Regions from separate parts of the Mesorhizobium sp. B1-1-1 genome, predicted to be linked through region 1. Evidence: predicted binding sites of a transcription regulator. Region 1 holds the regulator's gene; each other region holds the start of a gene.

Region 1 (7,598 bases):
GCGATGCTCTTCCTGCGCACCTCTGCCATGTCGACGTCGTTCCAGACATCGAGGGCCCCTTTGAGCGCGCGCATCGACAGCACAGGCTGCGTGCCGCAGAGAAACCGGCGGATGCCTGTGCCGGCAGCAAAACCCTGTTCGAAGGCGAAAGGCCGCGCATGGCCCCACCAGCCGCTGAGCGGCTGGCGGACATCGCCATGGTGGCGCTCGGCCGCGTAGATGAAGGCCGGGGCACCTGGGCCTCCATTGAGATATTTGTAGGTGCAGCCGACGGCGAAATCGGCGTTCGAACGGTCGAGCTCGACCGGCAAGGCGCCGGCGGTATGGCAGAGATCCCAGACGATCAGCGCGCCGGCATCATGTGCCGTCCGCGTCAGCGCGGCCATGTCGCGCAACTGCCCGGATTTGTAGTTGACGTGGTTGACCAGGATGACCGCGACCCGCTCGTCGATCAGTTCTTCTATGGTCGGCGCATCGACACCCTCGAGCCGCAGCACCGTGCCCGGCCGCGTCGAGGCAACGCCTTCGGCCATATAGAGATCGGTCGGAAAGCTGTCCCCCTCGGCGACGATGACTGACCTGTCCGGCCGCATCCCGAGTGCCGCATGCAGCACCTTGTAGATGTTGATCGAGGTGGTATCGCAGACCACCGTCTGGCCGGCGGCGGCCCCGATCAGGCGCCCGAGTTGGTCGCCGAGTTCGACCGGCATGTCGAACCAGCCGGCGGTGTTCCAGGCGCGGATGAGATCCTGCGCCCACTCCTGCGTGGCGGCCTTCTGCAGCTCGCCGAACACGGCGGGCGAAGCGGCGCCCAGCGAATTGCCGTCGAGATAGATCACCCCCTGGGGCAAGGTGAAGCGGTCACGCATGGCACGCAGCGGATCCGCGGTGTCCATTGCCTCGATCGCTGCGAGATCGGGAATTTTGCTCATGGTCGCGATGTTCCTCGGTGAGAAGAGCGCCCTGGAAACGGGCCGGCTGTTTTGCCGCCCGGGCAAGGGCTGGCCGCATAGAGGCGCAAGAACAGGGTGAACGCCCGGTTCGATCTTTGCTCGATTTCCGCCCGAGGCAGTTCCTCGAGCACCCCAACGATCCGGCGAACCTGGAGATCGCCGATCAAAAGACTGATGTAGATGTCGGCGGCTTCGGCAGGATCGTCACAGGCGATCAGGCCGGCCCGACTTGCGGTTCGAAGCAGGTCGCCAACAAGCGGCATTATGGTATTGCGGCCGAATTGCGCGATCGATTGGCCAAGCGTGCCTGTATCGTTGACGTCGCCGGCCGCGGCGCGATTGAGCGCCACCGCCTTGTCGCCCGTCACGAGGGTCAGCAGGACTGGCCCGAGCAAGTTCAGGGTTTTGAGCGGATCGCGCGCCTGGTGAAGGGCGTCCTCCAGCAGCTTCCTTGCCTCTCCCGCATTGGCTTCGATCAAGGATCGAAACAGGGTCTGCTTGTTGCCGTACCAGTTGTAGAGGGTTTCGTTCGAGGCCGATGCCCGCTTGGCGATAGCAAGCAGGGAGGCGCTCTTGTAGCCGGTTTCCCGGAGCACCGCATAGGCGGCCTCCTCTATCCGTTCGCGTCGCGCGGCCTGCTTCGGCGTGGTCATTGGTGTTCCTCTTCGAAAACCGTACATTATTATACGGTTTCGTCAAGCGAACGGGAAGCAAGGAGCGAGCGAACGCAGCCCATCGCGACCAGTGGTGGTGCCTCGTCGTTTTCCGGCAGGAAGTTGGCATTTTGGTTTCGTTTCGTTCACGAGCCGCAGGGGTTTCTAATCCGCCCAAACGCACCCCGCACCTTGCCGGTCACCCAGCTTGCAGGCTTGTGCCAAGAGTGGAGACCGGTCGGGCCACAGGCCATTAACCAAAATAGTTTCAAAGGGCCCGGGAGCGCATTGACGACGGACCGCGCTGGCAGGATGCTGGCTGCGGGAGGGCATTTCGTTTCCGTCGCCTTAACAAATTCATTAAACTTTAAATGGTTGCGGAACACAACTGGAACAGATAGTGTTTGTTCTGGGTTTGTTTTCTGATTCTGGTTCCAGACCCTTCGTGCAATGCCTTTGGGGGCCGCCATGCTCACGCGCAAGCAACATGAACTCTTGATGTTCATCCATGAACGGCTGAAGGAAAGCGGCATTCCGCCGTCCTTCGACGAGATGAAGGAAGCGCTGGACCTCGCCTCCAAGTCGGGAATTCATCGGCTGATCACGGCGTTGGAGGAGCGCGGCTTCATTCGCCGCCTGCCCAACCGGGCGCGCGCGCTGGAGGTGCTGCGCCTGCCGGACTCGATCGCGCCGGGTCTTAACGCGGCAAAGAAGTTCTCCCCGAGCGTCATCCAGGGCAGCCTCGGACAGGGCAGCAGCCCTAGCCGGCAGATCAAGCCGGCGACGTCTTCGCGTCTGCCCGCTGTCGGCAATGACGACGATGCGGTTTCAGCGGTGTCGATCCCGGTCATGGGTCGCATCGCAGCGGGTGTGCCGATCGACGCCATCCAGCATCAGACGCATTCCATTTCAGTGCCGCCTGACATGATCATGGGCGGCGAACACTATGCGCTGGAGGTCAAGGGCGATTCGATGATCGAGGCCGGCATTTTCGACGGCGACACGGTCATCATCCGCAATGCCGACACCGCAAGTCCCGGCGAGATCATCGTGGCCCTGGTGGACGAGGAGGAAGCAACGCTTAAGCGCTTCCGCCGAAAGGGTGCTTCGATTGCGCTCGAGGCTGCCAATCCGGCCTATGAAACACGTATTTTCGGACCGGACAGGGTCAAGGTGCAGGGCAAGCTGGTCGGCCTGATCAGGCGCTACTGAGCGGGGTCGGCGGTGGGCTTTTCGGGTTTACGGTAAGGCGGCAGTCCCCTTGCCTCGCGTGAGAATTTTCGCTGTTCGTGCCAAGGCCGATATGGCCTGTCGACGGCAAAGCTGACCCGTGCCGGTGCCGTCGCCGATTGCCGGTCGAAGAAGACGGCGGCACTTCCCTTACGAGCGAGCTGCCGCTTGGTGATGACGAGAACCAGCGGATTGTGGCAGGGGTCGTAGCCCGCGGGGTCGTTGATGACGATCAGATCCGCATAGGAGCAGGCCCTCCAGGCGTCCTTGCGATCCTCCACCTGCGCGATGATCGCCCCCGAGGTATGCCGGGCCATGCACAGGCCCGTGAAGCAATAGAAAGGCGCTCCCGCCGGAAGTTGCGCGGGATCGAAGATGTCGAACTGTCGGTCTCCGCTGTCGAACAGTTCCGGCGCAACGATGGTTTCGGACTTCAGCGCGCGTTTCCAATTATCGACGGTGAATTCGTTCGGGCGCGCCCGGTTGATCGCGAGCTCGCCGCCGCCGATCGGCAACGCCACCAGGCGGGCATCCTCCGAAATCAGCACGTCCGGCGTGCGCGTGTCCGAGACGGTCAACAGGCCGGCGAGCGCGAAGGGAAGTGCCGCCAGCCGCAGCCATGTCGTGGCCATCGTCGCGATGACCAGGGCGATCGCCACCAGAAGGACGGATTGCTGCGAAATCAACCCGACCGCGTCGACCGGCGAGCGTTGCGAGATCCATCCTGATATGGCGATCATCGCGGCCAGTCCCTTGCCCATCAGATAAAGGGATGGTCCATCGAACCCGAACGGCATCAGCAGCGCGCTGGCAACCGCAAGGAACATCACGACAGAAACGATCGGCATGACGGCAAGATTGGCGAACAGGCTGAGCGGCGACACGCGCTGGAAATGCCAGATGGCGAAAAGCGCCGTGGCGCTTCCCGCGATAATCGAGGTCATCGCCAGCCCACCTGTCGCCAGCAGCAATTTTCGCGTCAGCAGGCCAGGCAAGGTCCGTTGCGGCGGCGGGGTCCGCGCTTTGTCGGCTTTGCGATCCGACCAGCCGGCATAGGCGCCGACCAGGGCCGCGGTGGCGGCGAACGACATCTGGAAGCTCGGCCCTACCACCTCGTGCGGCGACACCACGATGACGGCGATCGCCGAAATAGCCAGATTGCGCATGGTGAGTGCCGCCCGATCGAACAGAACGGCGATCAGCATCACCGCCAGCATGATGAAGCTGCGTTCGGCGGCGACAACGACGCCCGAAATGACGAGGTAGGCGGCGATCGAGAAAAGTGCCGCCGCGGCCGCGTATTTCTTGACCGGCCGGCGGGAGGAAAAATTCGGGAACAGCGCGAAGCCGCCACGCAGCAGACCCATGACCGTGCCGGCGACCAGCGCCATGTGCAGCCCGGAAATTGAGATGATGTGGTAGATGCCGGTGCGTCGCATCGCTTCATTGATCTCGTCGGGAATCCCGGCGCGCACACCCACGATCAGCGCCGCGGCGATCTCGCCCTCGGCACCGCCGATGCTGCCCCTGATATGGTCGGCAATGCTTTCGCGAGCACTCTCGATGGCGGCTGAAAGGGCGGCCCACAGCGGCCTGTCATCGGCTGAGACGATTTTGGGGTTGCCGAGAAAGAAGCCGCTGGCGCCTATGCCGGCGAAGTAGCTGTCGAAGGAAAAGTCGTAGCTGTCCGGCCGCACCGGTCCGGTCGGCGGCAACAGCCTGGCATAGCCGCTCACGAGCGAACCGGCCGTCACTTCAGCCGGCACCTTGCGTGCCGAAAGGCGAACGCGCTCCGGCGCGTAGAGTAGTTTCGGCCGCGCGGTCGATGTCACATCGATGGTCAGCCGGATGCGCCCGGTCTCCATCTGGTCGACCGAAACGACGCGGCCGGTGATTTGCGTGGAGATTTCCGAGCCCAGCATCCGCGTTCCCGCCCGCCACGTCTCGACTTTGCCGGCGAGCATGCCGAGCGCGCACAACAGCGCCGCCATGAAGCACAGATGCGTTTTCGGCCATGAGCGTGAAACGAGCGCGCACAGCGACATCAGGATCGCGACCGCGACAGGCTTGGCAAAGCCCGGCTCCGCCGCCAACGAAAAATACGCAATCGATCCGCATGCCAGGAACACCGGGACGAGCAGGAAGCCTATGCCCCGATCGAGTTCGAGCTCGGACGCTCTGGCCACGCCGTTGCGCAGACGAGGCCATGAAGCACGGCCGAACTCACGGCGCAGACGCACGGCCGCGCCGGCTGCGGGAATGCCGGGCGGCGTGGAAACATCCGCCGGCGGCGACTTGCCCGGCTGCTGTAGGGGCGGCAACGCCAGCGGCAATGAGGCGGGCGCGGGCATGGCAAAAAGAGAGCGTTCGCTGACGCCGGCAACGACGTCCTCGCCTTCCTCCGCGCCCCGGCCCGCTCCAGCCATCGGGTCTGCCCCTTGCGCCCTCGACACCCTATGCTACATGAACGCGCGACGCGCGAAAGTGCGTGTGATCCGCACCCCGCTCCAGACGTTTCCCGAGAGTTGTATGTCCGACAAGGTTGTCACCCGTTTTGCCCCCTCGCCCACCGGCTACCTGCACATCGGCGGCGCGCGTACGGCGCTCTTCAACTGGCTCTACGCCAAGCACACCGGCGGTACGATGCTGCTGCGCATCGAGGACACCGACCGCGAGCGCTCCACCGATGCGGCGACAGCAGCCATTCTCGAAGGACTGACTTGGCTCGGCCTCACCTGGGACGGCGACGCCGTCTCGCAGTTCGAGCGCGCGCCGCGCCATCGCGAGGTGGCCGAGGAGCTGGTGCGCATGGGCAAGGCTTACTACAGCTACGAGACCCCTGCCGAGCTTGAGGCAATGCGCGACGCGGCGCGGGTCAAGGGCCTGCCGCCGCGCTATGACGGAAGCTGGCGTGACCGCGACCCTTCGCAGGCGCCTCCTGGCGTCAAGGGCGCGATCCGCATCAAGGCGCCGACCAAAGGCGAGACGGTGGTGCATGACCGTGTCCAGGGCGACGTGCGCTTTCCCAACAAGGATCTGGACGACTTCATCATCCTGCGCTCGGACGGCAATCCGACCTACATGCATGCCGTCGTCGTTGACGACCACGACATGGGCGTCACCCACATCATCCGTGGCGACGACCACCTGACCAATGCCGCCCGCCAGACCGTGATCTACAACGCCATGGGCTGGGATGTGCCTTCAATGTCGCACATACCGCTGATCCACGGCGCCGACGGCGCCAAGCTGTCGAAGCGGCACGGCGCGCTGGGCGTGGAGGCCTACCGCGCCATGGGCTACCTGCCCGAAGCGCTGTTGAACTATCTGGCTCGGCTCGGCTGGAGCCACGGCGACGACGAGATCATGTCGATCCAGGACATGATCGCCTGGTTCGATATCGGCGATGTGAACAAGGGCGCCGCCCGCTTCGATTTCGCCAAGCTGGAGGCGCTAAACGGCGTCCACATGCGCCGCATGGGCGATGCCGAGCTGTTCGACATCTTCATCGCCACCTTGCCCTATCTCGAGGGCGGCCCGGCAATGGCCGCACGCCTCGACGACCGGAACAGGGCACAGTTGCTGGCAGCGTTGCCGGGGCTGAAGGAGCGCGCCAAGACGCTGGTCGAGCTTGTCGATGGCGCCGCCTTCCTGTTTGCCGCGCGGCCACTGCCGATCGACGAGAAGGCAGCCCTGCTGCTCAATGACGATGCGCGCAAGGTCCTGCGTGGCGCTCACGACGCCCTCGAGGCGGTTTCAGGCGACTGGACGGCGGCCTCGACTGAAGCCGCGATCCGCGACTATGCGACGGCCGGCGGCTACAAGCTCGGCGCCGTCGCCCAGCCCTTGCGCGCCGCCTTGACCGGCAAGAGCACCTCGCCCGGCGTCTTCGACGTTCTAGCCGTGCTTGGTCGCGAGGAGAGCCTGGCGCGCATCGCGGATCAAATCGATTAGGAGCAATCTGGCCCAAGAAGATTGGCATTGAAAGGCGCGTTTCGCAGTGCAACATTGAGCCTTGGCCCAATCTGGCACGCACTTCCTAAAATGCGGTCGCGAATACGCGCATTCGGTGACTTCGACGTGTCGCTTTGCAGAATTTGCCTTTGCCGGCATGAGGAAACAAGAAGGAGTTTGCAATGACCGAAGCTGCGACAAGACGGGAACTGGGCGGCAAGACCCAGGAAGCCACGGCAAAGCTGGAATTCGCCGGCAAGACGCACGAATTCAAGGTGCGAAGTGGTTCGGTCGGGCCTGACGTCATCGACATCGCCACGCTGTACAGCACCACCGGCGCCTTCACCTACGATCCCGGCTTCACCTCGACGGCAAGCTGCGAGTCCGAGATCACGTTCATCGATGGCGACGCCGGCATTCTCCTGCATCGCGGATATCCGATCGATCAGTTGGCCGAACATGGCGACTTCCTCGAAGTCTGCTATCTCCTGCTCTACGGCGAACTGCCGACCAAGGCGCAGAAGGACGATTTCGACTACCGCGTGACGCGCCACACCATGGTGCATGAGCAGATGTCGCGCTTCTTCACCGGCTTCCGCCGCGACGCGCATCCGATGGCGGTGATGTGCGGCGTGGTCGGCGCGCTGTCGGCCTTCTATCACGACTCCACCGACATCTCGGATCCTTACCAGCGCATGGTGGCGTCGATGCGGCTGATCGCCAAGATGCCGACGATCGCGGCCATGGCCTACAAATACCATATCGGCCAGCCCTTCATTTACCCGAAGAACGAACTGAATTTCGCCGC
Region 2 (7,598 bases), on a different contig from region 1:
GACGAACAGTTCCAGCTTGTGCCCGGCCACTTCCTGCTCGTCGATCGAGACGATCTGGCCGACACCATGCGCCGGATAGACGATGTACTCGCCGGTCTTGAAACCGTGACGTGCAGCGGTGGACTTCTTCTGCGGGGTGATCGTTGCCATTACGCCCTGAACTCCTTGTTGTGGGCCGGCGGCGGTGCCGGCTGAACTCGCGCGATCGGGTTACCGATCATTAGCCGCACAACAGATGAACCCACCGGAAAAGCCGGGACCGGCAAACCGCACGATTGCGATCGCCTGGCCCAGATCGCTCTGGTCCGATATGGGATTTTCACCTTTCAGTGATTTGGGGCGTTAGCGCCATAAATCGACGTTGTGTCACCGGCATGTTTCGCTCATGTAACACAAAAAGTCGGAAGAATCAAGGTTTTGCTGCATAAGCGAAGGCCACAGGTTCACGCCGCCTGTCAAGGCGGTTAATAGGCCGTACCTCTTACGCCGCGTCATGCCGGTTGAAACGGCAGCGCTGTCAGTCGCCTTCTCCGGGTTCAGCCGAGAAATATTTCTCGAACTTGCCGGCCTCGCCATCGAAGGCCTTGGCGTCGGCCGGCGGCTCCTTCTTGGCGGTGATATTAGGCCATTTCTCAGCGTATTCGGTGTTTATCTGCAGCCATTTGTCGAGGCCCGACTCAGTATCGGGCTTGATCGCGTCGGCGGGGCATTCCGGTTCGCAGACACCGCAGTCAATGCACTCGTCGGGATGGATGACGAGCATGTTCTCGCCCTCGTAGAAACAGTCGACCGGACAGACCTCGATGCAGTCCATATATTTGCATTTGATGCAATTGTCGGTCACGACATAGGTCATCGATCTGCTCCGGGACGTCCCGTTTTTGTTGGCTTTTTCCGTGAGGTAACGCCTTTGGCGCCCGCTTGCAAGGGCGGCCATTCCGGCCATGCCGGCATTGCCGGAATGGAATTCCAACGGCTCGGCAATGGCGGGCATCGGTCATGTGCTCGGACCGTTGTGTCGGCGGCGTGGAAGAACATACATGCCTCCGTACACCGGCGGTCAGTCGTCGCCAAGCAAGCGGTCGGTCTCGCGGCGCTCCTTCTTCGTGGGGCGGCCGCTTCCGGCCTCGCGCAGCCCTGGGATCGCGTCGGGAGGCGCCTCGCCCGTCGGTGCGGCAGGCGGCGACATGTCTTCGTAGAGCGTGCGTGCCTCCACGGCGGGGCCGCGCCGGCTTCCCGCATCGAGCACCTTCCAGATGAAGATGCGCCGCTCCAGCGTGATGGTCAGGACGTCGCCAGGCTTGACCAGGTCGGAGGCCTGCGCTGCTTTGTCGCGATTGATGCGCACCCGGCCGGCCACGACCAGTTTGGCGGCCAGCGAGCGCGATTTCACCGCGCGCGAGAAGAACAGCCATTTGTCGATACGCTGGCGGTCGGTGGCCATCGGGGCGACCATCGGATCCTGTGCGGCTATTTCTTCAGCTGGTCGCGCAACGCGGCGAGCTTGGCGAAGGGAGAGTCGGGATCGAAGCGCGCCGGGCGCTCCTCGCGCGGTTTTGCCTGAAACGAGGGTTTGCCGCCTTGCGGGCCGCCCTTGCCTTCCGGCCTGCCGCCCGGCCGGCCCTCACGGCGGTCAGAACGCTCGCCCTGCGGCTTTCCCTCCCGCCGTTCCCCGCCTTCGCCTTGCGGCCTGGGCTTGAACTTCGAGCGATCGAAACGCGGCTTGCCGGCGCCATCGCGGCGCCCTTCATGGGCGGGCCGGGTGCCGGGCTGGCCGACAGCGGCATCCGCCGGGGCATCGGAGCGCGCCGCCTGGCCGTTGCGCGGCCGGGCGCGGTTCTCGTGGTGACGGTGACGAGGCCGCTGGTCGAAGCGGCCCTGCCGCCACAACAGGATCGGCTTAGGCTCTTCGGCTTCCGCAGCGGGCACGCCGGCTTCATCCTGTCCCTGTTGGGGAGCGTCGGCGCTGTCACCCCCCTCGCTTCGCTCCGCGACCTCCCCCGTCGAGGGGGAGGCGAGAGCGTCGGCGCTTTCGGCGGCAGAAGTCTCAGGCACGGCTTCTGCTACAGGCGCAAGCTCTTGCGTAGCTTCGGCTGGAACTTCGGGTTGTTCTTCCGCAACAGTTTCGGCCGCTTCCGCAATGGGTTCAGCAGGAATTTCGACGGCGGTCTGGGCAGTCGCAGTTTGCGGATCTTCCGCCGATGTCTCCTCAGGCGTGTCCATCGCTGCCGCCTCCGCCGCCTTGGCCTGCTCGGCGCGCGCGGCCTCTTCCGCTGCCAGCTTGGCCGCCACGGCTTCCCGGGCGGCATTGTCCTGCGCTTCCAGCCGTGCCTTGACTTCGGCCGCCGGCTTCGGCTCGGCACGGTAGCCAAGACCTTTCAGGATTTCTTCCATGTCATCGGCCGTGGCGCCGAGAATCGACATCATCGGCGGCGTCACCATGAAAGACTGGCCGTCATAGGCGCCATCCGGACGCTGGCCGAGGCCGGGCTTCCAGTTGGTCGCCGGGCGGATCAGGTCGGCCAGCCGTTCCAGAATGTCGATGCGCACGGCGCGGCGGCCGAGATTGCGGTAGCCGGCAAGCTTGTAGAAGGCCTTGTCGAAAGCCGGATCGATGACCACCGAGGTGCGGCCCGATGCCAGCGCATGGACGACGTCGCCGAAGCCGGGCTTGTCCTTGCCGTCGTTTTTCAGCGCCCACAGCAACGTCACCAATCCCGCGGGCGCCGGCTTGATCAGCGCCGGCACGAAGACATGATAGGCGCCGAAGCGCACGCCCAGCCGGCGCAATGCCGCGCGGCCTTCCTGGTCGAGCGACTTCATCTCCTCGGCGATGTCGCGGCGATTGATAAGACCGAAATTCTCGACCAGCTGGAAGGCGATGCCGCGGCCGATACCCGATATCTGCTCGGCACTCTTCAAATCGACCAGCGGCTTCAGCAGGGATTCGATCTGGAAATTGACGAAGCGCTCGGCACGCGCCGCGACCTTGTCACGCGCTGGGCCGGTCAGCTGTTCATCGGCCAAAAGCACCAGGCGCGGCTTCAGCGCGTCCTCGCCGGCAACAAGCGTGCCGATCGGCGCGCCGATCCAGCGCAGCGTGCCGTCGGAACCCAGCGCGATGTCGCCATTGGCGCAGGCGCCGAAGCGTTCGGCGCGTGCCTCGAACTCCGCCGCCAGCGCCTTCTGGGCGGCCGCGCGCACGGCCTTGGCGTCTTCGCCGCCAGCGCTCTGATCGGCGGTGAAACGGAACCCCTGCAACTCGCCGACATGGTGGCCTTCGACGAGGACGGTTCCGGTTGGGCTTATTTCGGCTTCAGGCATGGTATTTTCTCTAAGGCGCCGCATGAGGACGGAAGTCCTGCGGTCTACGAAGCGTTTCGTCAACCGCTCATGCAGCGCATCCGACAATCTGTCTTCGATTTCGCGCGTCTTTTCCTGCCAGTGTGCCTGATCGGCCAGCCAGCCGGGCCGGTTCGACACGAATGTCCAGGTGCGGATCTGGGCGATGCGATGCGACAGCGTATCGATGTCGCCCTCGGTGGTGTCGGCGCGACGCACCTGCTCGGCCATGTAATTCTCGTCGACATGGCCATGCCTGGCGAGGTCCATGTAGATCGACGCAATGAGGTCGGCGTGCTGGGCCGGCGCTATCTTGCGGTAGTCGGGGAGCGCGCAGGCGTCCCACAGCAGCGCGACGCGCCTTGCGTCGGTGGCGAGCGCCCTGATGTCCTCGTCACGCGACAGGTGCTCAAGCGCCTGCGCATCGACTGCCGGCAGCGCACGGGTCAGGCCCTCCACCGGGGCATTGGTCTCGATCGAGCGCTTCAGCGCGTCGAGGCTGGCGAAATTGAAACGCGCTGTGCGCCACTGCAGAACCTTCACGGGGTCGAAGTCGTGGCTTTCGATCTTCTTGACCAATTCCTCGTCCAGCGGGTCGACCTGGCCGGTGACGCCAAAGGTGCCGTCGCGCAGGTGCCGGCCGGCGCGCCCGGCGATCTGGCCAAGTTCGGCCGCCGTCAGGTTGCGATACTGATAGCCGTCGAACTTGCGGTTCTGGGCGAAGGCGACATGGTCGAGATCGAGGTTAAGGCCCATGCCGATGGCATCGGTGGCGACGAGATAATCGACGTCGCCCGACTGAAACAGCGCCACCTGGGCGTTGCGGGTGCGGGGCGAGAGCGCGCCAAGCACGACGGCCGCACCGCCCTGCTGGCGCCGGATCAGTTCGGCGATGGCATAGACCTCGTCGGCGGAGAAGGCGACGATCGCTGTGCGCCGGGGCAAGCGGGTCAGCTTCTTCGAACCGGCATAGGCCAGATGTGACAGCCGCGGTCGTGTCACCACCGAGACGCCTTTCAACAGGCGCTGCAAGATGCCGTGCATGGTGGCGGCGCCGAGCAGCAGCGTCTCCTGGCGGCCGCGCAGATGCAGGATGCGGTCGGTGAAGATGTGGCCGCGCTCGAGGTCCCCGGCAAGCTGCACCTCGTCGATGGCGACGAAGGCGGCATCGGTCTCGCGCGGCATGGCTTCGACGGTACAGACCGAATATCTGGCGCCTGGCGGCTGGATCTTCTCCTCGCCGGTGATGAGCGCCACCTTGTGGGCACCGACCTTTTCGCAGACGCGGGTATAGACCTCTCGCGCCAAGAGCCTGAGCGGCAGGCCGATGATGCCGCTTTCATGCGCCACCATGCGCTCGATGGCGAGATGGGTCTTGCCTGTGTTGGTCGGCCCAAGCACGGCAGTCACGTCGCGACCCGACAGGATCAGCGGCTCGGTGGGTTTCGGATGGATGTTCATCGCTCGGAAATAAGGCTTTCTGGCCTCTCATTGTCGGGAGCACGCCTCGGGTGGCGCGTATGACAGGCGACACATAGGGATTTCAGGCGCGAAGCGAAAGCGGAATGTTCCGCTGGCGGTTCGAAGTCACCTCCGTCGAGCTTCGGTTCGGCTGCTGATTAAGGGTTGGAACGAGTCTGGAACGAATCGGCGACGAATCGCTGACTCGCCCGGATTCAGGTTTTGTTCACGGCTAGATGTGGAGTTTTGGCTGATGATCCTTACCACATGCTGAATCACGGAATTGGCCCGTTTCATGCTAGGCGAGAGCCGCCGTTAACTTTCGCTGGCAAAGCCGTGTGGCAGCCCGCCTTGCTTCATCCAAGCTTATGAAATTGTTGAACTTTCTTAATAGAAATTAACAGTTTGATAGGCGATTGCAACTGCTCTCGTTAACATTGCGGCCAAACATGGAACGAAAGGGCGACGAATCGGCGATGTCGGGATTTTCCCTGTTTGTTCACGACAAGATGTAGTGTTACGCACAGGTTTTCCACCGACAATGCACAGCTTATCCAGGCAGTTTTGCACAATACCCGCTGCCGCGATTAACCTTTGCGTGCCGGATTGGAACAGCAGGCCGACAGCCGTCATCGGACGGCGTCACGGACATCCGAAGCGGATGGCGAACGAGCCCTCCTTCAATCGGCACCGGGAAGCCGGCAGCCCGGCGAGACCTCAGGCGAAGTACTGGCCGCCATTGGCGGTGATGGTCGATCCCGTGATGAAGCCGGCGTCCTCGGAGGCGAGGAAGACGACGCAGCGCGCGATCTCCTCCGGCTCGCCGAGGCGCCCGACCGGGATTAGCGGGATGATGCGTTCGTTGAGCACCTTCTCATCGATCGCCCGGACCATTTCGGTGGCGATATAGCCTGGGCAGATGATGTTGACGGTGATGCCCGCGCGGGCTCCTTCCTGGGCCAGAGCCTTCGAGAAACCGATGTCGCCGGCCTTGGCCGCGGAGTAGTTGACCTGGCCGGCCTGGCCCTTCTGGCCATTGATGGAGGAGATGGTGATGACGCGGCCGAACTTGCGGTCGCGCATGCCGCTCCACAGCGGATGCGTCATGTTGAAAACGCCGGAGAGATTGGTGTCGATGACCTCCTTCCACTGCTCACGCGTCAGCTTGTGGAACATGGCGTCGCGCGTGATGCCGGCATTGTTGACCAGCACCGCGACCGGGCCCAGATCGGCCTCGACCTGCTTGATGCCGGCGGCGCAGGCGTCGTAGTCGGCGACCGACCATTTGTAGGTCTTGATGCCGGTTGTGGCCGTGAACTTGCTCGCCGCCTCATCATTGCCGGCGTAGTTGGCGGCAACCGAATAGCCGGCTTCCTTCAGCGCCATCGATATTGCCGCGCCGATGCCGCGCGATCCGCCCGTGACGATTGCAACCTTGGTCATGCGCTCCCTCCCTTTGGTTGGGAGAGTGAACAGGGAGTAGCGAATGACGAGCAGGGATCAGATATCCCATTGCGCCGACGCCGTTCTTCCCTATTCGCTACTCCCCATTCACTTCTCTTTTAGAGCGCTTCGACGCACATGGCGACGCCCATGCCGCCGCCGATGCACAGGGTGGAGAGACCCTTCTTGGCACCTCTTCGGCGCATCTCGTGGACCAGCGTGTTGAAAATGCGCGCGCCAGAGGCGCCGATCGGATGACCGATGGCGATGGCGCCACCATTGACGTTGACGATCGAGGGATCCCAGCCCATGTCCTTGTTGACCGCGCAGGCCTGCGCGGCGAAAGCCTCGTTGGCCTCGATCAGGTCGAGATCGCCGACCGACCAGCCGGCCTTTTCCAGCGCTTTTCGCGAGGCGGGAATCGGACCGGTGCCCATGATCGCCGGGTCAACGCCCGCGGTCGCCCAGGAGACGATGCGCGCCAGCGGGGTGATGCCCCGCCTGGCAGCTTCCGCTTCGCTCATCAAAAGCGCGCCGGCGGCGCCGTCGTTGATGCCGGAGGCATTGGCGGCGGTCACAGTGCCGTCCTTGTCGAAGGCCGGCTTCAGTTTGGTCATGGCATCCAGCGTCGCGCCATGGCGGATGTATTCGTCCTGGTCGACAATTGTATCGCCCTTCTTGCCCTTGATGGTGAAGGCGACGATCTCGTCCTTGAACCGGCCGGCCTTCTGCGCGGCCTCGGCCTTGTTCTGCGAGGCCAGCGCGAACTGGTCCTGGTCCTCGCGGGTGATCTGGAACTGGCGGGCGACGTTCTCGGCCGTGTTGCCCATGTGATAGCCATTAAAGGCATCCCACAGTCCATCCTTGATCATGGTGTCGATCATCTTGTAGTCGCCCATCTTGACGCCAGCGCGCAGATGCTGGGCGTGCGGCGACATCGACATCGATTCCTGGCCGCCGGCGACAACCACCTTGGCATCGCCGGTGGCGATCTGCTGCATGCCGAGCGCGATGGCGCGCAGGCCCGAGCCGCACACCTGGTTGAGGCCCCAGGCGGTGGTCTCCCTGGGCAGCCCGGCGAGGATCGAAGCCTGGCGGGCGGGGTTCTGCCCTTGGGCCGCGGTCAGCACCTGGCCAAGAATGACCTCGTCGACTTCGGCCGCCTCGACGCCGGCGCGCGACAACAATTCCCTTACGACGACGGCGCCAAGCTCGTGAGCCGGGGTGGCGGCGAAAGCGCCATTGAAGGAACCGACCGGTGTGCGCGCCGCGCTGGCGACGACGATGGCATTGGAAGCGGGCATTCTGTTCTCCAAACTTCAAGCTGATGTTCTGTCATTGAAGACTTTTCT
Region 3 (7,598 bases), on a different contig from region 1:
GCTGCTCATCCGGCCTTCCTCTTCAAAAGGCTCTTGCCGAAGCCGAACAGCGATTTCGATTTGCCCGGCGCCGCCGCCACTTCCTCCGGAAGGATGATCCTCTTGAGGTCGTTGACGACGTTGGCATTGGCATCGATCTCGTGCAGCGGCACGCCGCGATCGACGGCCTCGCGCACCAGCCGGTAATTGTTGGCGATGCCGCCGACGAAATGCTCGCCGAGGATTTCCTGGACGTCCGCCTGCTTGATGCCGCTGTCAAACATCTTCTGCTCGAAACGGTTGACGATGACGTTCGGCTTCACTTCCTTGCCGGCGGTCTCGTAGACCGCCTGGATCAGGCGTTGCGTGTGGCGCAGGCACGGTACCGTCATTTCGGCGACGATGTAGAGCTTGTTGGAGCCGAGCAGCACCGTCTCCGTCCACGGAAACCAGGTGCGCGGCATGTCGATGACGACATTGTCGAAATAGGCCGAGACGAGGTCCAGCATCCGCACCACGACATCGGTCTTGAACGAGCGCATCTCCGCCGGCTGCGTCGGTGCGGCCAGAACACAAAGCCCGCTGGCATGCTTGGACAGCATCACGTCGAGCAATTGCCTGTCGAGACGCTCCGGCTGGTTCTCGATTTCGGTGATGTCGAAACGCGGCTCCAGGTCGAGATATTCGGCGCAGGCGCCCTGCTGGAAATTGAGGTCCACCACGCAGGTCGAGGCGCCGCGCGTCACTGAATGATGCAGCTGGAACGCGGTCTGCAAAGCCAGCGTCGTGGTGCCAACGCCGCCAGCCGCGGGCATGAAGGTGTAGATCTGCGACTCGGTGTTTTCCTCGCGCCCCGGCCCTTGCAGCGCACGCACCACCGAACGTACGAGATCGGCCGTGGTGATCGGCTTGACCAGGAAATCCGCGACCTTGAGCTGCACGAGGATGCGCGCGGCGGCGGCGTTGAATTCCTGGGTGACGACCACGACCGGCGCCTTGCCTTCCAGCCGACGCATGACGCGTTGCAGCGCATCGATCTCCTCAAGCTTCGCTGCGTCCATATCGACGATGATCGCGCCGAGATCGGCCTCCTGGACCTCGCCGCGAAGTTCGGTGATGTTCTTTTCCACCGTCGAGAGCTGGATGATCTCCGAGGCGGCAAACGCCGTCCGGGTGTCCTGCGCGAAGGTTCTGTCCGTCGATATGAGCAGGATTTTCCTGGTCTTGATGCGGTTTGCCATTACTTGTCAGCCTATGATCTCGGATCAATTGTCGGCGCTGGCTTGCGATGCCTTGGCGCTGGCCGCCTGCTCGGCGGTGGCGGGTTCCGTGCTGCCGCGCTGGGCAGGCACGAGAAGCCTGGTGTTCTGGACGCCGTATTTCCAGGGATCAACCATCTGCATGACGGTGTTGGCGGCCTGGGCATCCCCGGCGCCGCTCGTCACGCCTTCGCTGCGCACATAATCGTCGCTCGTGCAGCCGGCGGTGAAGCCGGCAAGCAGCAAGGCGACGCTCGAGCTCAAGACCAGACGCATGGCTTCAGTCCTTCGGCAGGTCGAGGAAATGCCCGACTTTGGTGGCGGGAGCGGCACGCGCGGCGCTGCCGTCAGCCAGCGCCAATGCGCGATTGGTGTCCGACGCCCTCACCTCCTCGGTGTTGTTGAGAAAATAGTCGACATTGCTGGCAGGCTGCGTGCCATCGGTCGGCTCGGCCATTTTCTTCGATGGATCCACCGGCTTGACCAGGTAAGGCGTGACGATGATCACCAGGTCCGTCTCGCGCCGCTGGTAGGATTTCGACGAGAACAGGGCCCCGAGCACAGGCATCTTGCCGAGGCCCGGTATGCGCGAGGTGGTGATGTCGTTCTGCGACTGCAGCAGCCCCGCGATCATGAAGCTCTGGCCGTTCTTCAGGTCGACCGACGTCCTGGCGCGGCGCACGATGAAGCCGGGCACCGAGATGCTGCCGATATTGTAGGAAGCCGACGCGTCGATCGAGGAGACTTCCGGCGCGATGTCGAGGCTGACCAGCCCGTCCTTCAGAACGGTGGGCGTGAAATCCAGGCTGACGCCGTACTTCTTGTAGCTGACGGAAATCTTGCCGTTGTCTTCGGAAACCGGGATCGGAAACTCGCCGCCGGCCAGGAAGCTCGCCGTCTCGCCGGACCGGGCGATCAGGTTCGGCTCGGCCAGCCGACGAGCCAGGCCGCGCTCTTCCAGTGCCTTGATGGCGATGTCGATGGAAACGCCGTTCGACAGCAGCTTGCCGATGATCTCGCCGGTCCCCGCCGGCTCAATGGTGCCGGGAGCAATCGTAACGTCGCGTCCGCCCATGCCATAAGCGAAATTGGCACTGTATTTGGCGCCGAGATCCTGCCCCGCCTGGCGGTTGATCTCGACGAAGCGGACATTGAGCTGGACCTGCTGCGAGGACGAGATGTTGACCGAATTGATCACCTCCTCATTGCCGGAGAAGCGGGTGGCGATCTTGTTTGCCTTTTCGGCGGCGACCGCGTCATCCGCCTCGCCCGACAGCACGACGCGGCCATTGGCGGAGCCGACCTTGATCTTGGCGTCCGGCACGCTGGCGCGGATGGTGTCGGCCAACTGGTCGGTATCGAGCGTCACTTCGATGTCTACGGTGCCGACGAGCTGCTTGTTCTCGTCGAACAGCGCAATGCCAGTGGTGCCGAGATTGTTGCCCAGCACATAGAAGGATTTGTCGGTCAACGGGTTGACGTTGGCGATCTCCGGATCGCCGATGACGATCTGGTAGAAGGCCGCGCTCGTCATGATCGTCTTTGGCTTGCCCTTGGCGACCTTGATCGAGGCGTTCTTGGTCGCCGAGACATAGACGATGTCGTTGTCCGCCCTGGCCGGGCCGGCGAAGATGCCGGCCGCCGCCATCGTCACCGCCATCGCCATCGCCTGCGCGACGTGCAACCGGCCTGTCGTTCGATATTGAAGTTGCCTGAACATTGTTCCCGTCCCGTCCGGTCCCCACCGGTCCTGCTCTGGTTCCACTCAGGAACCTGATATTCCTATTTCTGGTCCCGCGCAGGAACCTGATATTCCTCGGCCGTCGTTCCACGCGTCACGATGACCGTCTTGAATTTCGGCTTCTCAGGCTCCTTTGCCATGGCGTCGAACAGCGAGCCGGCCGCGGCCTGCGCCTTGCCCGCCACCGATCCGCCAAAGGAGGAGATGGTGGTGACACCGTCCTTGCCCTCGCCGCCCTCGCTGGCGGAGCGAAGCGACAGCGACAGCGTGCCGACAGTGCGGGCCAGCGCCACTTTCTGCGCGCCTTCGGTGGTCACCTCGATGGTTATGGAATTGGCCACCTGCGGCGTCGTTTGGCGCTCGTCGGCGCCCTGCCCGACGCTCAGCACCTTCGCGTCGGCAACGACGATCTCTGAGGTGATGGTCGAACCGGCGGCGCCTTGCGCATTCTTGGCCACTTCCTGGATTTCGCCGGCATCGCGCGTCAGCACGACATCGACCCGGTCGCCCGGCGTGACGAAGCCGCCGACGCCCGCGATCTCGTCGGTGCGGATGGTGACGGCCCGCATGCCGGGCGTCAGCATGTTGGAGAGCGTGGCGCGGCCATTCGGGCCGGACAGCTTTGTAAGCAGCACCGGTTCGTTGACCTCGATCGGCGACAGCACCACGCGGTTGCCGTCCCCGAGCAGTCCATCGATGGTGGCGAAGGCGCCCTGCGGCAGCGAATCCTGCGGCCACGGAATTTCGCTGAGTTTCGCGCGGTCGAGATCCATGCCGTACCGCAACGGTGCATTCGCCACCACGATGGTCTTGAATTCGACCGTCGGCGCGGCGGGCGCCGCGATCGACGCGGTTTTCTCCTCGGCGTCGGCCCTGGCCTGGCGCTTGACCCAGAAATCCGCGGCAAAGATCGAGATCGCGCCGAAAACGGCGGCGATGCCGATCATCGTTATGGCCTTGCCCCTCACGCCCAAACCCCTGATGCCCGTAGTTTCTTGTTATGTTGGCTCACGCTAGGCGGCATTGTTAAAGAATCAGGAATCTTCTCGCTGGCTATCCGCCTGATTTCCGCCGGCTTGGTTATCGAATGGTTTTAGGATAAGAGGGGGTTAATCCCCGAACGTAACAGGAACCTCCGTCGCTTGGCGCTGAAAAGCGTGGCAGTATCGGCGGGTGATTCGCAGCTTGGGCTCTATGGCAGGCATGGACGACAACAACGATCTTTTCGGCAATCTGGAGAAGCAGCCGCAACCGGTTCGCACACCGGCGCGTCCGGCCGATCCGCTGGTGCAGGCGGCAGCCAAGCGTCCGGCGGCGGCGTCTCGTGACGGCTCAGAGGGCTACAGCGCCGCCGATATCGAGGTACTCGAAGGCCTGGAGCCGGTGCGGCGCCGTCCGGGCATGTATATTGGCGGCACCGACGACAAGGCCATGCACCATCTGTTCGCCGAGGTCATCGACAACTCGATGGACGAGGCGGTTGCCGGCCATGCCACATTCATCGATGTCGAGCTTTCGGCTGACGGCTTTCTCACCGTCACCGACAATGGCCGCGGCATTCCCGTCGATCCGCATCCGAAGTTCAAGAAGCCGGCGCTCGAAGTGATCATGACGACGCTGCATTCGGGCGGTAAGTTCGATAGCAAGGTCTATGAAACCTCGGGCGGCCTGCACGGCGTCGGCGTCTCCGTGGTCAATGCGCTGTCGGATCATCTCGAAGTCGAAGTCGCGCGCGGACGGCAACTTTACCGGCAGCGCTTCTCGCGCGGCATTCCGGTCAGCGGCCTCGAGCATCTTGGCGAAGTTCACAACCGGCGCGGCACCAGGACCCGTTTCCACCCCGACGAGCAGATCTTCGGCAAGGGCGCCGCGTTCGAACCGGCGCGGCTCTACCGCATGACGCGCTCGAAAGCCTATCTGTTCGGCGGCGTCGAAATCCGCTGGACCTGCGATCCCTCCCTGATCAAGGAAAAGGACACCACTCCGGCCAAGGCCGAATTCCATTTTCCCGGCGGCCTCAAGGACTATCTGAAAGCGTCGCTTGGCGACGAATTCCAGGTGACGCGCGAAATCTTCGCCGGCAAGAGCGACAGGCAAGGCGGCCATGGCTCGCTGGAATGGGCAGTGACCTGGTTCGGCGGCGACGGCTTCATCAACTCCTACTGCAACACCATCCCGACCGGCGAAGGTGGCACCCACGAGGCCGGCTTCCGCAACGTCTTGACGCGCGGCCTGCGCGCCTATGCCGACCTCGTCGGCAACAAGCGCGCCTCGATCGTCACGTCGGAGGATGTCATGATCTCGGCGGCGGGCATGCTGTCGGTGTTCATCCGCGAGCCTGAATTCGTCGGCCAGACCAAGGACAGGCTGGCGACGATCGAGGCGATCCGCATAGTCGAGACGGCGATCCGCGACCCGTTCGACCATTGGCTGGCCGACAATCCGCAGGAAGCGTCGAAGCTGCTCGAATGGGTTATCGCACGCGCCGACGAGCGGGTACGACGCCGCCAGGAAAAGGAAGTGTCGCGCAAGAGTGCGGTGCGCAAGCTGCGCCTGCCGGGCAAGCTTGCCGATTGCACGCAGAATGCGGCCGCCGGCGCCGAACTCTTCATCGTCGAAGGCGATTCGGCCGGCGGCTCTGCCAAGCAGGCGCGCGACCGCGCCAGCCAGGCGGTGCTGCCGCTGCGCGGCAAGATTCTCAACGTCGCCAGCGCCGGCAACGACAAGCTGGCCGCCAACCAGCAGATTTCCGATCTGATCCAGGCGCTTGGTTGCGGCACGCGGTCGAAATACCGCGACGAGGATCTTCGCTACGACCGCGTCATCATCATGACCGACGCCGACGTCGACGGCGCTCACATCGCCTCGCTGCTGATCACCTTCTTCTACCAGGAGATGCCGAACCTGGTTCGCGGCGGACATCTCTATCTGGCGGTGCCGCCGCTCTACTCGATCCGGCAGGGCGGCAAGGTCGCTTATGCGCGTGACGACGCGCACAAGGACGAATTGCTGCGCACCGAGTTCACCGGGCGCGGCAAGGTCGAGATCGGTCGCTTCAAGGGCCTGGGCGAAATGATGGCCGCGCAGCTCAAGGAGACCACAATGGACCCGAGGAAGCGTACGCTGCTCCGGGTCGATGTGATCGATGCCGAGGCCGCCACCAAGGACGCGATCGATGCGCTGATGGGCACCAAGCCGGAGGCTCGTTTTCGGTTCATCCAGGAACGCGCCGAATTCGCGGAAACGGAAGTGCTGGATATCTGAGCGCAGGCCGGTCGATCAAGGCTTGCGGAGACGCGCGTGTGAGCTGGCAACGGCTGAAAGACTATTTCGAAGCGGCTCTTGCCGGGCTGACACAGCCGACCCGGTCGGACTGGATCTTCGCCTTGCGCACGGTCTCGGCCGGCCTGATCGCGCTTATGGCCGCCTACGCCCTCAAGCTCGATCACCCGCAATGGGCGATGATGACGGTGTTCATCGTTGCCCAGCCGGTCGCCGGCATGGTGTTGGCGAAAGGCTTTTATCGGTTGCTCGGCACGCTGGCGGGCGGTGTTGCCGCAATTGCCATCGCCACTGTCTTCGGCACGAATCCCTGGGTGCTGGTGACGGTGCTTGCCCTATGGATCGGCCTCTGCACCTTCGTCTCGTCGCTGCTGCGTAACCCGGAAGCCTACGGGGCGGCGCTGGCCGGCTATACCGCGATGATCATCGGCTTGCCGGCGTTTGGCCAGCCGCATCTCGTCGTCGACCTCGCGGTCGCGCGCTGTGCCGAGATCGTACTCGGCATTGTCTGCGCCGGCCTGACCAGTCGGCTGATCCTGCCCAAATTGGCCAGCGAGGCCATCATCTCGCGGCTGAAGCGCAGCATTCTCGACCTTGCCACCTATGCCGGCGGCGCCTTTTCCGGTGGCGACACGGCAATGCTTTCCGGCCTGCACCGGAAGCTGGTCGCCGACACCCAGACGCTCGCCGAGATGCGCGCCTATGCCAGGCTGGAGGCCCCGAGCTTCGCGCCGCGCGCCCATCCGGTCCGGCGCACCATCGGACAACTGCTTTCAGCCCTGTCCGCGGCCCGCGCGCTGCATTCACACGCCGCACCGAAGAACGCGGCGCTCATTCCGGTGCGCTCGGAGCTGCAAGCCCTCGTCACTGAAATGGCGGCGACGCCGGGCGCGCTCGACGACACGGCGCCCTGGCTGGCACGGCTCGACGCGATCGGCGCCAAAGCGACGCAGATGCCCGACGCCTTGGCCGACCAGGACGGCGACAGAGTCGGCACCGTCACCCGGCTCACCATCGCCGCCGATTTCGCCGAAGCGCTGAAGCAGACGCTGCGCGGTCTCGATGCCTTGCGTGCGCCCGTCACGCGGCCTTCACGCGAACGCAGCCCCCCGGCGCTGGTTGTACATCGCGACTATCACGGGGCGAGCCGCAACGCGATCCGCGCGGCACTTGCAACGCTGCTGGTCGCCGCTTTCTGGCTGACGATGAGATGGTCGGAAGCCGCCGGCACGGTCATTCTGGTCGCCGTCGTGTCGAGCTTGTTTGCCGCCCGCCCCGATCCGGTGCGGGTAGCCTGGGGGTTCTTCCAGGGAACGCTGTTGGCTCTGCCCTTTGCC
Region 4 (7,598 bases), on a different contig from region 1:
GAGCTCGCCGGGATCGTCGAGCGCAAGGAGGTGCCGGGCGAGAAGGGCATCTCCGAATACCGGCTGACGGAGGCCGGCCGGGATTTGCGCCCCGTCGTCGAGGCGATGGGCTTTTGGGGACAGAAATGGGTCGAGTCCCGGCTGTCCCTCAAGAACCTCGATCCGTCGCTGCTGATGTGGGACATGCGGCGCAATCTGAACCCCTCGCCGCTGCCCGACGGGCGCACCGTGATACAATTCCTGTACCAGGAGCTGCCGGCGTCCAAACGGTCGTGGTGGCTGATCGTCGAAAAGCATGGCGAGGTCGATCTGTGCTGGTACGATCCGGGCTTCGATATCGACCTCTACGTCTCGACCGACCTGCACACGATGACGGCGATCTGGATGGGATTGATCACCGTCGAGAAGGCCGGCGCGAAGGTCGCCTTGACCGGAGATCAGCACATCGCAAGGAAGATGCAGACCTGGCTCGGCCTCAGCCCGTTCGCGGTCGAGCCCAAACGGGCGGCGTAGAAACGAGGGCTCGGGGAACAGCGATCGGGCACCGGGTGCGGCGGCTTTCGCCTTTCGCGACAGGTTGAATGTGTGAGTGAATAACCTTCAACGGGATGTGGGTGCTTCGATAGGGTAGTGCTTATCCTCATAAGCGTCGATCAAGGTCGCGAGAACATCAAACCGGTAATCGCCAAGAGAGCCGATTTCCGGCTCGTTCTCGAAATATTGGATGATTTCGGCAATCGCCCGATCGTAATCGGCCTCGGTCTTAAGGGGTCGAATGTTTTCCATCACACCTTCTCCGGATCAATCTTGTCATATCCTTTGTGTGTCCCGACGAATACGCTCGCGTCCACCTCTCAATTGGCAGGAAACGGGTGGCGACGCGGGTCGTCTGCGGCTTCAATGCCGGCCATGTTCATCACCCTTGCCAAGGATCTCAAACCCGCGCCGCTGCCGGTCGCCGACGATCCGCGCTGGACGCAAGTCGTGGCGCGCGACAAATCGGCCGATGGCAGCTTCTGGTATTCGGTGGCGACGACCGGCGTCTATTGCCGGCCCTCCTGCCCGTCGCGGCGCGCCAACCCGAAGAACGTGCAGCTCCACGACACGCTGGACGAGGCCAGGGCGACCGGCTTTCGCGCCTGCCGGCGCTGCAATCCCGACGGACCTTCGCTCGAGGCCTGCAACGCCGCGATGGTGGCCGAGGCCTGCCGCAGGATCGAACAGAGCGAGGAGGAACCGTCGCTCGGTGAACTGGCCGCCGCCGCCGGCCGCAGCGCCGGCTATTTCCACCGCACCTTCAAGGCCGTCACCGGCCTGACGCCAAAGGACTACGCGGCCGCCCGGCGCGCCGAAAGGGTGCGCCGGCGCCTGGAAGACGGCGCCAGCGTGACAGCGGCGATCTACGATGCCGGCTTCAATTCGAGCGGACGCTTCTATGAGAAGTCGGCCGGCATGCTCGGCATGACGCCGACGCGCTACCGCGCCGGCGGCGCCAGCGAGGAGATCCGCTTCGCCGTCGGCGAATGCTCGCTCGGCGCCATCCTTGTCGCGTCGAGCAGGAAGGGCGTCGCCGCGATCCTGCTCGGCGACGACCCGGACGCGCTGGTGCGCGACCTGCAGGACCGTTTCCCCAAGGCGCGCCTGATCGGCGCCGACCGCGATTATGAGGCGCTCGTCGCCCGCGTCGTCGGTTTCGTCGAGGCTCCAAGGCTTGGTCTCGACCTGCCGCTCGACCTGCGCGGCACCGCGTTCCGGCAGCGCGTCTGGCAGGCCCTGCGGGACATCCCGGCCGGCCGCACCGTCTCCTATGCCGAGATAGCAGGGCGCATCGGCGCGCCGAAGGCGACCCGCGCCGTTGCCGGCGCCTGCGCCGCCAACGCGCTCGCGGTCGCCATTCCCTGCCACCGCGTGATCCGCAAGGACGGCGCCCTGTCCGGCTACGCCTGGGGCGCGGAGCGCAAGCGCGCGCTGCTCGGCCGCGAGGCCTGAGGAGGAGCGGCAATGGGCGCGATGGCAAGGTCTTCCACCACCGATGCGGACATTGGGATCCCCCATCGCGGCGCCGTCAGACGCGCCAAAGATGCGCGGTCGCTGGTGATGGCTGCGCTCGGGGAGCTTGTCGAGAGCGGCAAGGCCGAGTGGAGCCGTGGCGCGACCGGCGAGATCGAACTGCGGCTGTTATCAGGCGAGGTTTTTTTGCTTGGCAAGGTTGCTGTCATTCGTATCGCATAAATCAGCGCTCTACGGCGCCCCCCTCTGTCCTGCCGGACATCTCCCCCACTTGGGGGGAGATTGGCTGTCACAACCGCCTTCGCCAATCTACGACGTTGCAGGAATGAGTGGGGCGCCGAAATTGCCAATCTCCCCCCTCGTGGGGGAGATGTCCGGCAGGACAGAGGGGGGCGCCGTAGGGTACTTACCTCCGCACCGTTCCGGAAATTGAATTTGAAAGCAAGCATCGGAGTGAGGAACGGAAGGCACGCGGCTAGGGTTCAGGCACACAGAAGGAGTGAAGCAATGAACCTCATGCAAACCCACACGCCGGCGACAGCCTCCGGCGCCGACACCATCACCTACGCCATCGCCCAATCCGCGATCGGCAAAATCCTCGCCGCGCGCGGTTCCCTCGGCGTCTGCGCCATCCTGATCGACTCCGACGCCGAGGCGCTGGCGCAGGATCTCGCCAGCCGCTTCCCCGGCAGGATGCTGGTCGAGGACGAGACCGCCTTGCAAGGCGATCTTGCGGCGATAACGCGTTTCATCGAAACGCCCGCCGCCGGCCTGGACCTGCCGCTCGACATCAGCCACGGCACGCCGTTCCAGCAAAAAGTTTGGGGCGAGCTTCGCAGCATCCGCCGCGGCGCAACCATCACCTACGCCGCCCTTGCCCAGCGTCTCGGCCAACCGAACGGCGCCCGCGCCGTGGCGACGGCCTGCGCCGCTAACGCGATCGCGCTCGGCATTCCCTGCCACCGCGTCGTCCGCGCCGACGGCACGCCCTCCGGCTACCGCTGGGGCACTGAGCGCAAGCACGCTTTGCTCGACAAAGAGGCCGCAATATGAACGCCCATGCCAAGGTTGCGGCATCGGTGGTGAAAGCCGCCGAGGAACGCGTTGCCGCTTACGACTGGCCAGCCCTAGCCGCCGAACTCGACGGCTTCGGCTGTGCGGTGATGGAAAAGCTGCTCACGCCGCAGGAGTGCCGACAACTCGCCGGGCTCTATCCGCATGAAGAACATTTCCGCAGCCATATCCACATGGCCAGGCACGGCTTCGGCAAGGGCGAATACCGCTATTTCCGCTACCCCTTGCCAGACCTGATCGGCGGGCTGCGCACGGCGCTCTATCCCAGGCTCGCCGAGGTCGCCAACCGGTGGAACGAACGCATGGGCATCGCCACGCGCTATCCCGAAACGCATGCCGCCTTTCTCAAGCAGTGCCACGCCGCCGGCCAGGTCAGGCCGACGCCACTTCTGCTGCAATATGTGCCCGGCGACTTCAACTGCCTGCACCAGGACCTCTATGGCGACCTCGCTTTTCCGGTGCAGGTGGCGGTTCTGCTTTCAGAACCCGGCGAGGATTTCACCGGCGGCGAGTTCGCCCTGACCGAACAGCGGCCGCGCATGCAGAGCCGGGTGGAAGTGGTGCCCTTGCGCCAGGGCGATGCCGTCTCCTTCGCCGTCCACAATCGGCCGGTGCAGGGCACCAAGGGCAATTACCGCGTCAATCTGCGCCACGGCGTCAGCCGCCTGCGCTCGGGCATGCGGCACACGGTGGGCATCATTTTTCATGATGCGAAGTGAATTGGTGAGGCCAAGGTGTTGACCAAGAGTACATCGAGGCGCGTGTTCCCTTCGCCCCTGGGGCTAAGGCACAACCGCGCTTGGTGCTGCATCGCCGACTGCCATGCCCAAGCTCAACGGCAGGCATGATATCAGTGCAATGCCTTTCGATTAGCCGGCCGGCGCGTAGCGGCTCACCACCATGCCGCTCGCATAGGATTTCGAGCCGAGCAGCCGCAGCCTGCCGAACCCGCCTTGGTCGAAGATGCGGCGGCCGGCGCCCAGCACGGCCGGGTTGATGAACAGCTGGAACTCGTCGACCAGCCTGGCCGCGATCAGCGCCGAGGCGAAGCCGGCGCCGCCGAACACCGCGATGTCGCCGCCCTCACCCCTCTTCAGCAAGTCGACCTCCCGCGGCAGGTCGCCGCTGACCACTGTCGTGCCCTCCCATCGCGAGGCCTTGAGCCTGTCGCTCGGCACCACCTTCCTCGCCTCGACGATGCGCTGGGCGAAAGCATAGAACGGGTCGCGCGGATATCTCTTCGCCGCATTGCCCCAATGGGTAAGGTAGCCTTCCTCGGCCATCTTGCGGCTCAAGAGGATGGTATCGATGCCGGCGAAGACGGCGTTGAAGTCCCGCTTCAGCTCCTCGTCCCAGGCGCTGTCGTCGCCCCATTCCCAGAGCTGCCAGCGATGATCCCCGGCGGCGCCGACAAAACCGTCGACCGACATCTGCATCTGGAGGATCAGCTTTTTCATTATGGTTCTCCCAGTCAAGGGCCGAGCGGCTCGTTTTACCCGTCCGGCCGGCACGGTTGCCGATGGTTTACATTTGGAACTATTGACCTGAGATGAAAATGATGTCAATAGTAAAGCGATTTAAAAATGGAACCATACACATGTCGACACGGGACCGGTCTGGCTGCCCCATCAACCTGTCGCTCGAACTGCTCGGCGACCGCTGGACGCTGCTCATCATCCGCGACCTAGTCTTCGCCGGAAAAAAGCACTTTCGCGAATTCCTGCAATCCGATGAGGGCATTTCCTCGCGTACGCTGGCCGAGCGCCTCCAGACATTGCAGGACGAAGGCATCCTCACCCGCAGCGGTGATCCCACGCATGGGCTGAAGGCGATCTATCGCCTGACCGAGGCCGGCATCGACCTTTTGCCCGTGCTGGCCACGCTCGGCGCCTGGGGCAGCAAGCACCGCAAGGCCGACGATGATCTGGCAAGGATCGCCGATAAGCTCGCTGCCGACGGCGAGCCGGCGCTGGAGCGCCTCAAGCAGGCGCTGCGGGCGGAGCATCTCGGTTGATGGATGTCGCCAAGGTGGCCTCGGGGACAACGACCCGCACAGGCAACGCGCGTTAGAAAGTGCGTCACGGCCCTCTGTTCGGAATAGCGCAAAAACAAGCGATTGGAACGGTTGCGTGATGCATTGCAGCACGCCGGCGACGAGCTATGGCGTGCGCAATATGTCGGCGCCCGCCTGCTCATCGAACAGCACGGCGCAGCCGCACTGCAGCGCGACTTCACTCAGCGCATTCGCGACTGTTTCGTCGGCCGAGACGAAATCGCCGGTCAGCACCCGCAATTCCTCCACGGCCTTGGCCATCGAAACCAGCCGCCCCGCGGCGCGGTCGGTCGAGCAGGCGTTGACGACGCAAACCAGATCGATCATTTCAAAGTTGCCCATGCCAGCCTCCGCACGCAGCGCCCTTCGGCCGTCAACGCGATTGTGAGCGACAATGTTCCGGCGGATCGCGACCTCGCTTGACAGCGAGCAATGTTTGTTCTCTTTATGTTCCATACTCTACAACGTCGCGAGGAACCGGGGATGGAGCCCACCATCCTGCATGCCGATCTCGACGCTTTCTACGCCTCGGTCGAGCAGCTTCTCGACCCCTCGCTGCGCGGCAAGCCGGTCGCGGTCGGCGGCGGCGTCGTGCTCGCCGCCTCCTACGAAGCCCGCGCCTTCGGCGTGCGCGGCGGCATGCCGGGGCGCAAGGCGCGCGAGCTCTGCCCGCAGTTGATTTTCGTCGGCGGAAATTTCCGCGACTACCAGCGGCTCGGCGACGCCGCGATGAAGGTGCTCGACGATTTCACGCCGCTGGTCGAGCGCATCTCCATCGACGAGGCCTTCGCCGATGTCGCCGGTTGCACGCATCTGTTCGGCCAGCCGCGGGAGATCGCCTCGACCATTCGCCGCCGCGTGCGAAGCGAACTCGGCCTGCCGATCTCGATCGGCGTGGCGCGCACCAAGCACCTGGCCAAGATCGCCTCGCAGGTGGCCAAGCCCGATGGGCTGGTGGTGGTCGAGCCCGGCACCGAGATCGCCTTCCTGCATGACCTGCCGGTCTCCCTGATGTGGGGCGTCGGCCCGGCGACCAGCGCGCGGCTGGCCGAGATCGGCGTCCAGACAATCGGCGAACTGGCCAGGACGCACAGCGGCGCGCTGGCGCGGCTGCTCGGCCCTGCCGCCGGCGAAAAGCTTGCCGCCTTGTCGTGGAACCGCGATCCGCGCAAATTGGAAACACGTCGCCGCGCCCATTCGGCCGGTGCCCAGTCGGCGCTTGGCCGCAAGCCGGCACTGGAATGCGTCTACATCCCCGTCCTGCTGCATCTGGCCGACCGGGTCGCCAGCCGGCTGCGCGCCAAGGCGCGCCCCGGCCGCACGGTGACGGTGCGCGTGCGCTTCGCCGACCTCAGCGCCGTCACCCGCTCGATCACGCTCGACCAGCCGATCTCGGCGACGGTGATGCTGGCCGAGATCGCGACAGACCTGGTGCGGGGCGTGCTTGCCGATCATCCGCATGACAGGACGATTTCGCTGCTGGCGATCTCGGTCTCGCATCTGGAGGAAAGTGCCGAATTGCAGCTCGAACTGCCGCTCGGCCTCGCCGACGAAAAGCGCCGCCCCGGCACCAGGAAGGGCCTCGCACGCTTCGGCGCCGACCGCGCCATCGACAAGATCCGCGAGCGCTTCGGCAAACAGGCCGTCGGCTACGGCACCGTGGCGCTGGAGGCGGCCCGCTCCGTGCCCGACGAGTTCAGGGAATTGGCGCAGAAGGAATTGTAAGCGGGAATGGCTGTCTGCGCTCCTCGAATGGCGCACACCAGTTGGCTTCAGAGCCGCATCGTGCCGAAGACCCGATCCCAGAACAGCGACGTCACGCCGAAATTGACATTTTCGTCGACATGATGATGCAGCGCGTGGCGGCGCTTCAGCGTGTAGAGATAGCTCGGATGAGTGGGATGCCAGTGATGGATCACATGGTGGATGCTGACGTACCATAGGTAGCCCAGCATCAGCCCGCAGCTCGCCGCGCTGGCGACCGCGAAATCCGAGACCATCCATACGGGAAAGAACGCGACAAGCGCATGCACGCCGAGGCTGAGCCAGGTCGGCGTGCCCACCGGACTGCGCTCCTCGACATGATGGCGGGCGTGCAGATCCCTGATCCAGGGAATGTGGTGAAGGACGAAGCGGTGCATGACGTATTCGATCAGCGTCCACAGACAAAGGCACGCCAGCGCCGTCGCCAGCCAGCCTGGCGCGCTCTCTTCGCCGGCCTCGATAAGCCCGGCCACAGCCAGCAGGGCGATCGCCAGGGGGTAAACCACGAAGTCGCTGTAGTATCCAATGAGACCGAGTTCCATCGGAGCAAGCCTTCAACGCCGAAGAAGCGACAGATTGCCGAATGCGCGGGCGGGGAGCAACGCGGATGCGCCTGACATAGCGTCGCAATCACCTCGCGCAAGGTCGGCGGCAACGATTTGGAAGCCAGTCAACCGGCTGTTGCCTTCGAAACCAG

What was found. Region 1 encodes LexA, which represses DNA repair genes until DNA is damaged. Its sites were predicted from a motif close to TGTTCNNNNTGTGTTCNG; they were not measured.
Region 2: FJ986_RS29060 (helicase-related protein) is a predicted target of LexA. The motif match lies at 4,970-4,987, and genes of this name have one in related genera.
Region 3: parE (DNA topoisomerase IV subunit B) is a predicted target of LexA. The motif match lies at 4,096-4,113, and genes of this name have one in related genera.
Region 4: dinB (DNA polymerase IV) is a predicted target of LexA. The motif match lies at 5,575-5,592, and genes of this name have one in related genera.

What each region holds. Positions count from the first base shown of each region.
Region 1 covers NZ_VFWW01000006.1:196,794-204,391, reverse strand. Annotated here, with positions in the region: gene kynU (kynureninase) at 1-932, opposite strand, end outside; gene FJ986_RS14090 (TetR/AcrR family transcriptional regulator C-terminal domain-containing protein) at 929-1,606, opposite strand; gene lexA (transcriptional repressor LexA) at 2,075-2,818, shown strand; gene FJ986_RS14080 (ComEC/Rec2 family competence protein) at 2,812-5,262, opposite strand; gene gltX (glutamate--tRNA ligase) at 5,366-6,790, shown strand; gene gltA (citrate synthase) at 6,973-7,598, shown strand, end outside.
Region 2 covers NZ_VFWW01000019.1:58,644-66,241, forward strand. Annotated here, with positions in the region: gene FJ986_RS29045 (CarD family transcriptional regulator) at 1-150, opposite strand, end outside; gene fdxA (ferredoxin FdxA) at 518-856, opposite strand; gene FJ986_RS29055 (RNA-binding S4 domain-containing protein) at 1,061-1,444, opposite strand; gene FJ986_RS29060 (helicase-related protein) at 1,471-4,803, opposite strand; gene phbB (acetoacetyl-CoA reductase) at 5,521-6,246, opposite strand; gene FJ986_RS29070 (acetyl-CoA C-acetyltransferase) at 6,366-7,550, opposite strand; gene FJ986_RS29075 (hypothetical protein) at 7,531-7,598, shown strand, end outside.
Region 3 covers NZ_VFWW01000011.1:268,730-276,327, reverse strand. Annotated here, with positions in the region: gene FJ986_RS23780 (CpaF family protein) at 1-9, opposite strand, end outside; gene FJ986_RS23775 (response regulator) at 6-1,220, opposite strand; gene FJ986_RS23770 (hypothetical protein) at 1,245-1,514, opposite strand; gene FJ986_RS23765 (type II and III secretion system protein family protein) at 1,519-2,904, opposite strand; gene cpaB (Flp pilus assembly protein CpaB) at 3,021-3,947, opposite strand; gene parE (DNA topoisomerase IV subunit B) at 4,183-6,243, shown strand; gene FJ986_RS23750 (FUSC family protein) at 6,282-7,598, shown strand, end outside.
Region 4 covers NZ_VFWW01000005.1:95,261-102,858, forward strand. Annotated here, with positions in the region: gene FJ986_RS11240 (helix-turn-helix domain-containing protein) at 1-513, shown strand, start outside; gene FJ986_RS11245 (transcriptional regulator) at 601-786, opposite strand; gene ada (bifunctional DNA-binding transcriptional regulator/O6-methylguanine-DNA methyltransferase Ada) at 910-1,989, shown strand; gene FJ986_RS11255 (hypothetical protein) at 2,002-2,232, shown strand; gene FJ986_RS11265 (methylated-DNA--[protein]-cysteine S-methyltransferase) at 2,518-3,063, shown strand; gene FJ986_RS11270 (2OG-Fe(II) oxygenase) at 3,060-3,803, shown strand; gene FJ986_RS11275 (dihydrofolate reductase family protein) at 3,954-4,541, opposite strand; gene FJ986_RS11280 (helix-turn-helix domain-containing protein) at 4,682-5,098, shown strand; gene FJ986_RS11285 (hypothetical protein) at 5,243-5,479, opposite strand; gene dinB (DNA polymerase IV) at 5,621-6,862, shown strand; gene FJ986_RS11295 (sterol desaturase family protein) at 6,910-7,443, opposite strand.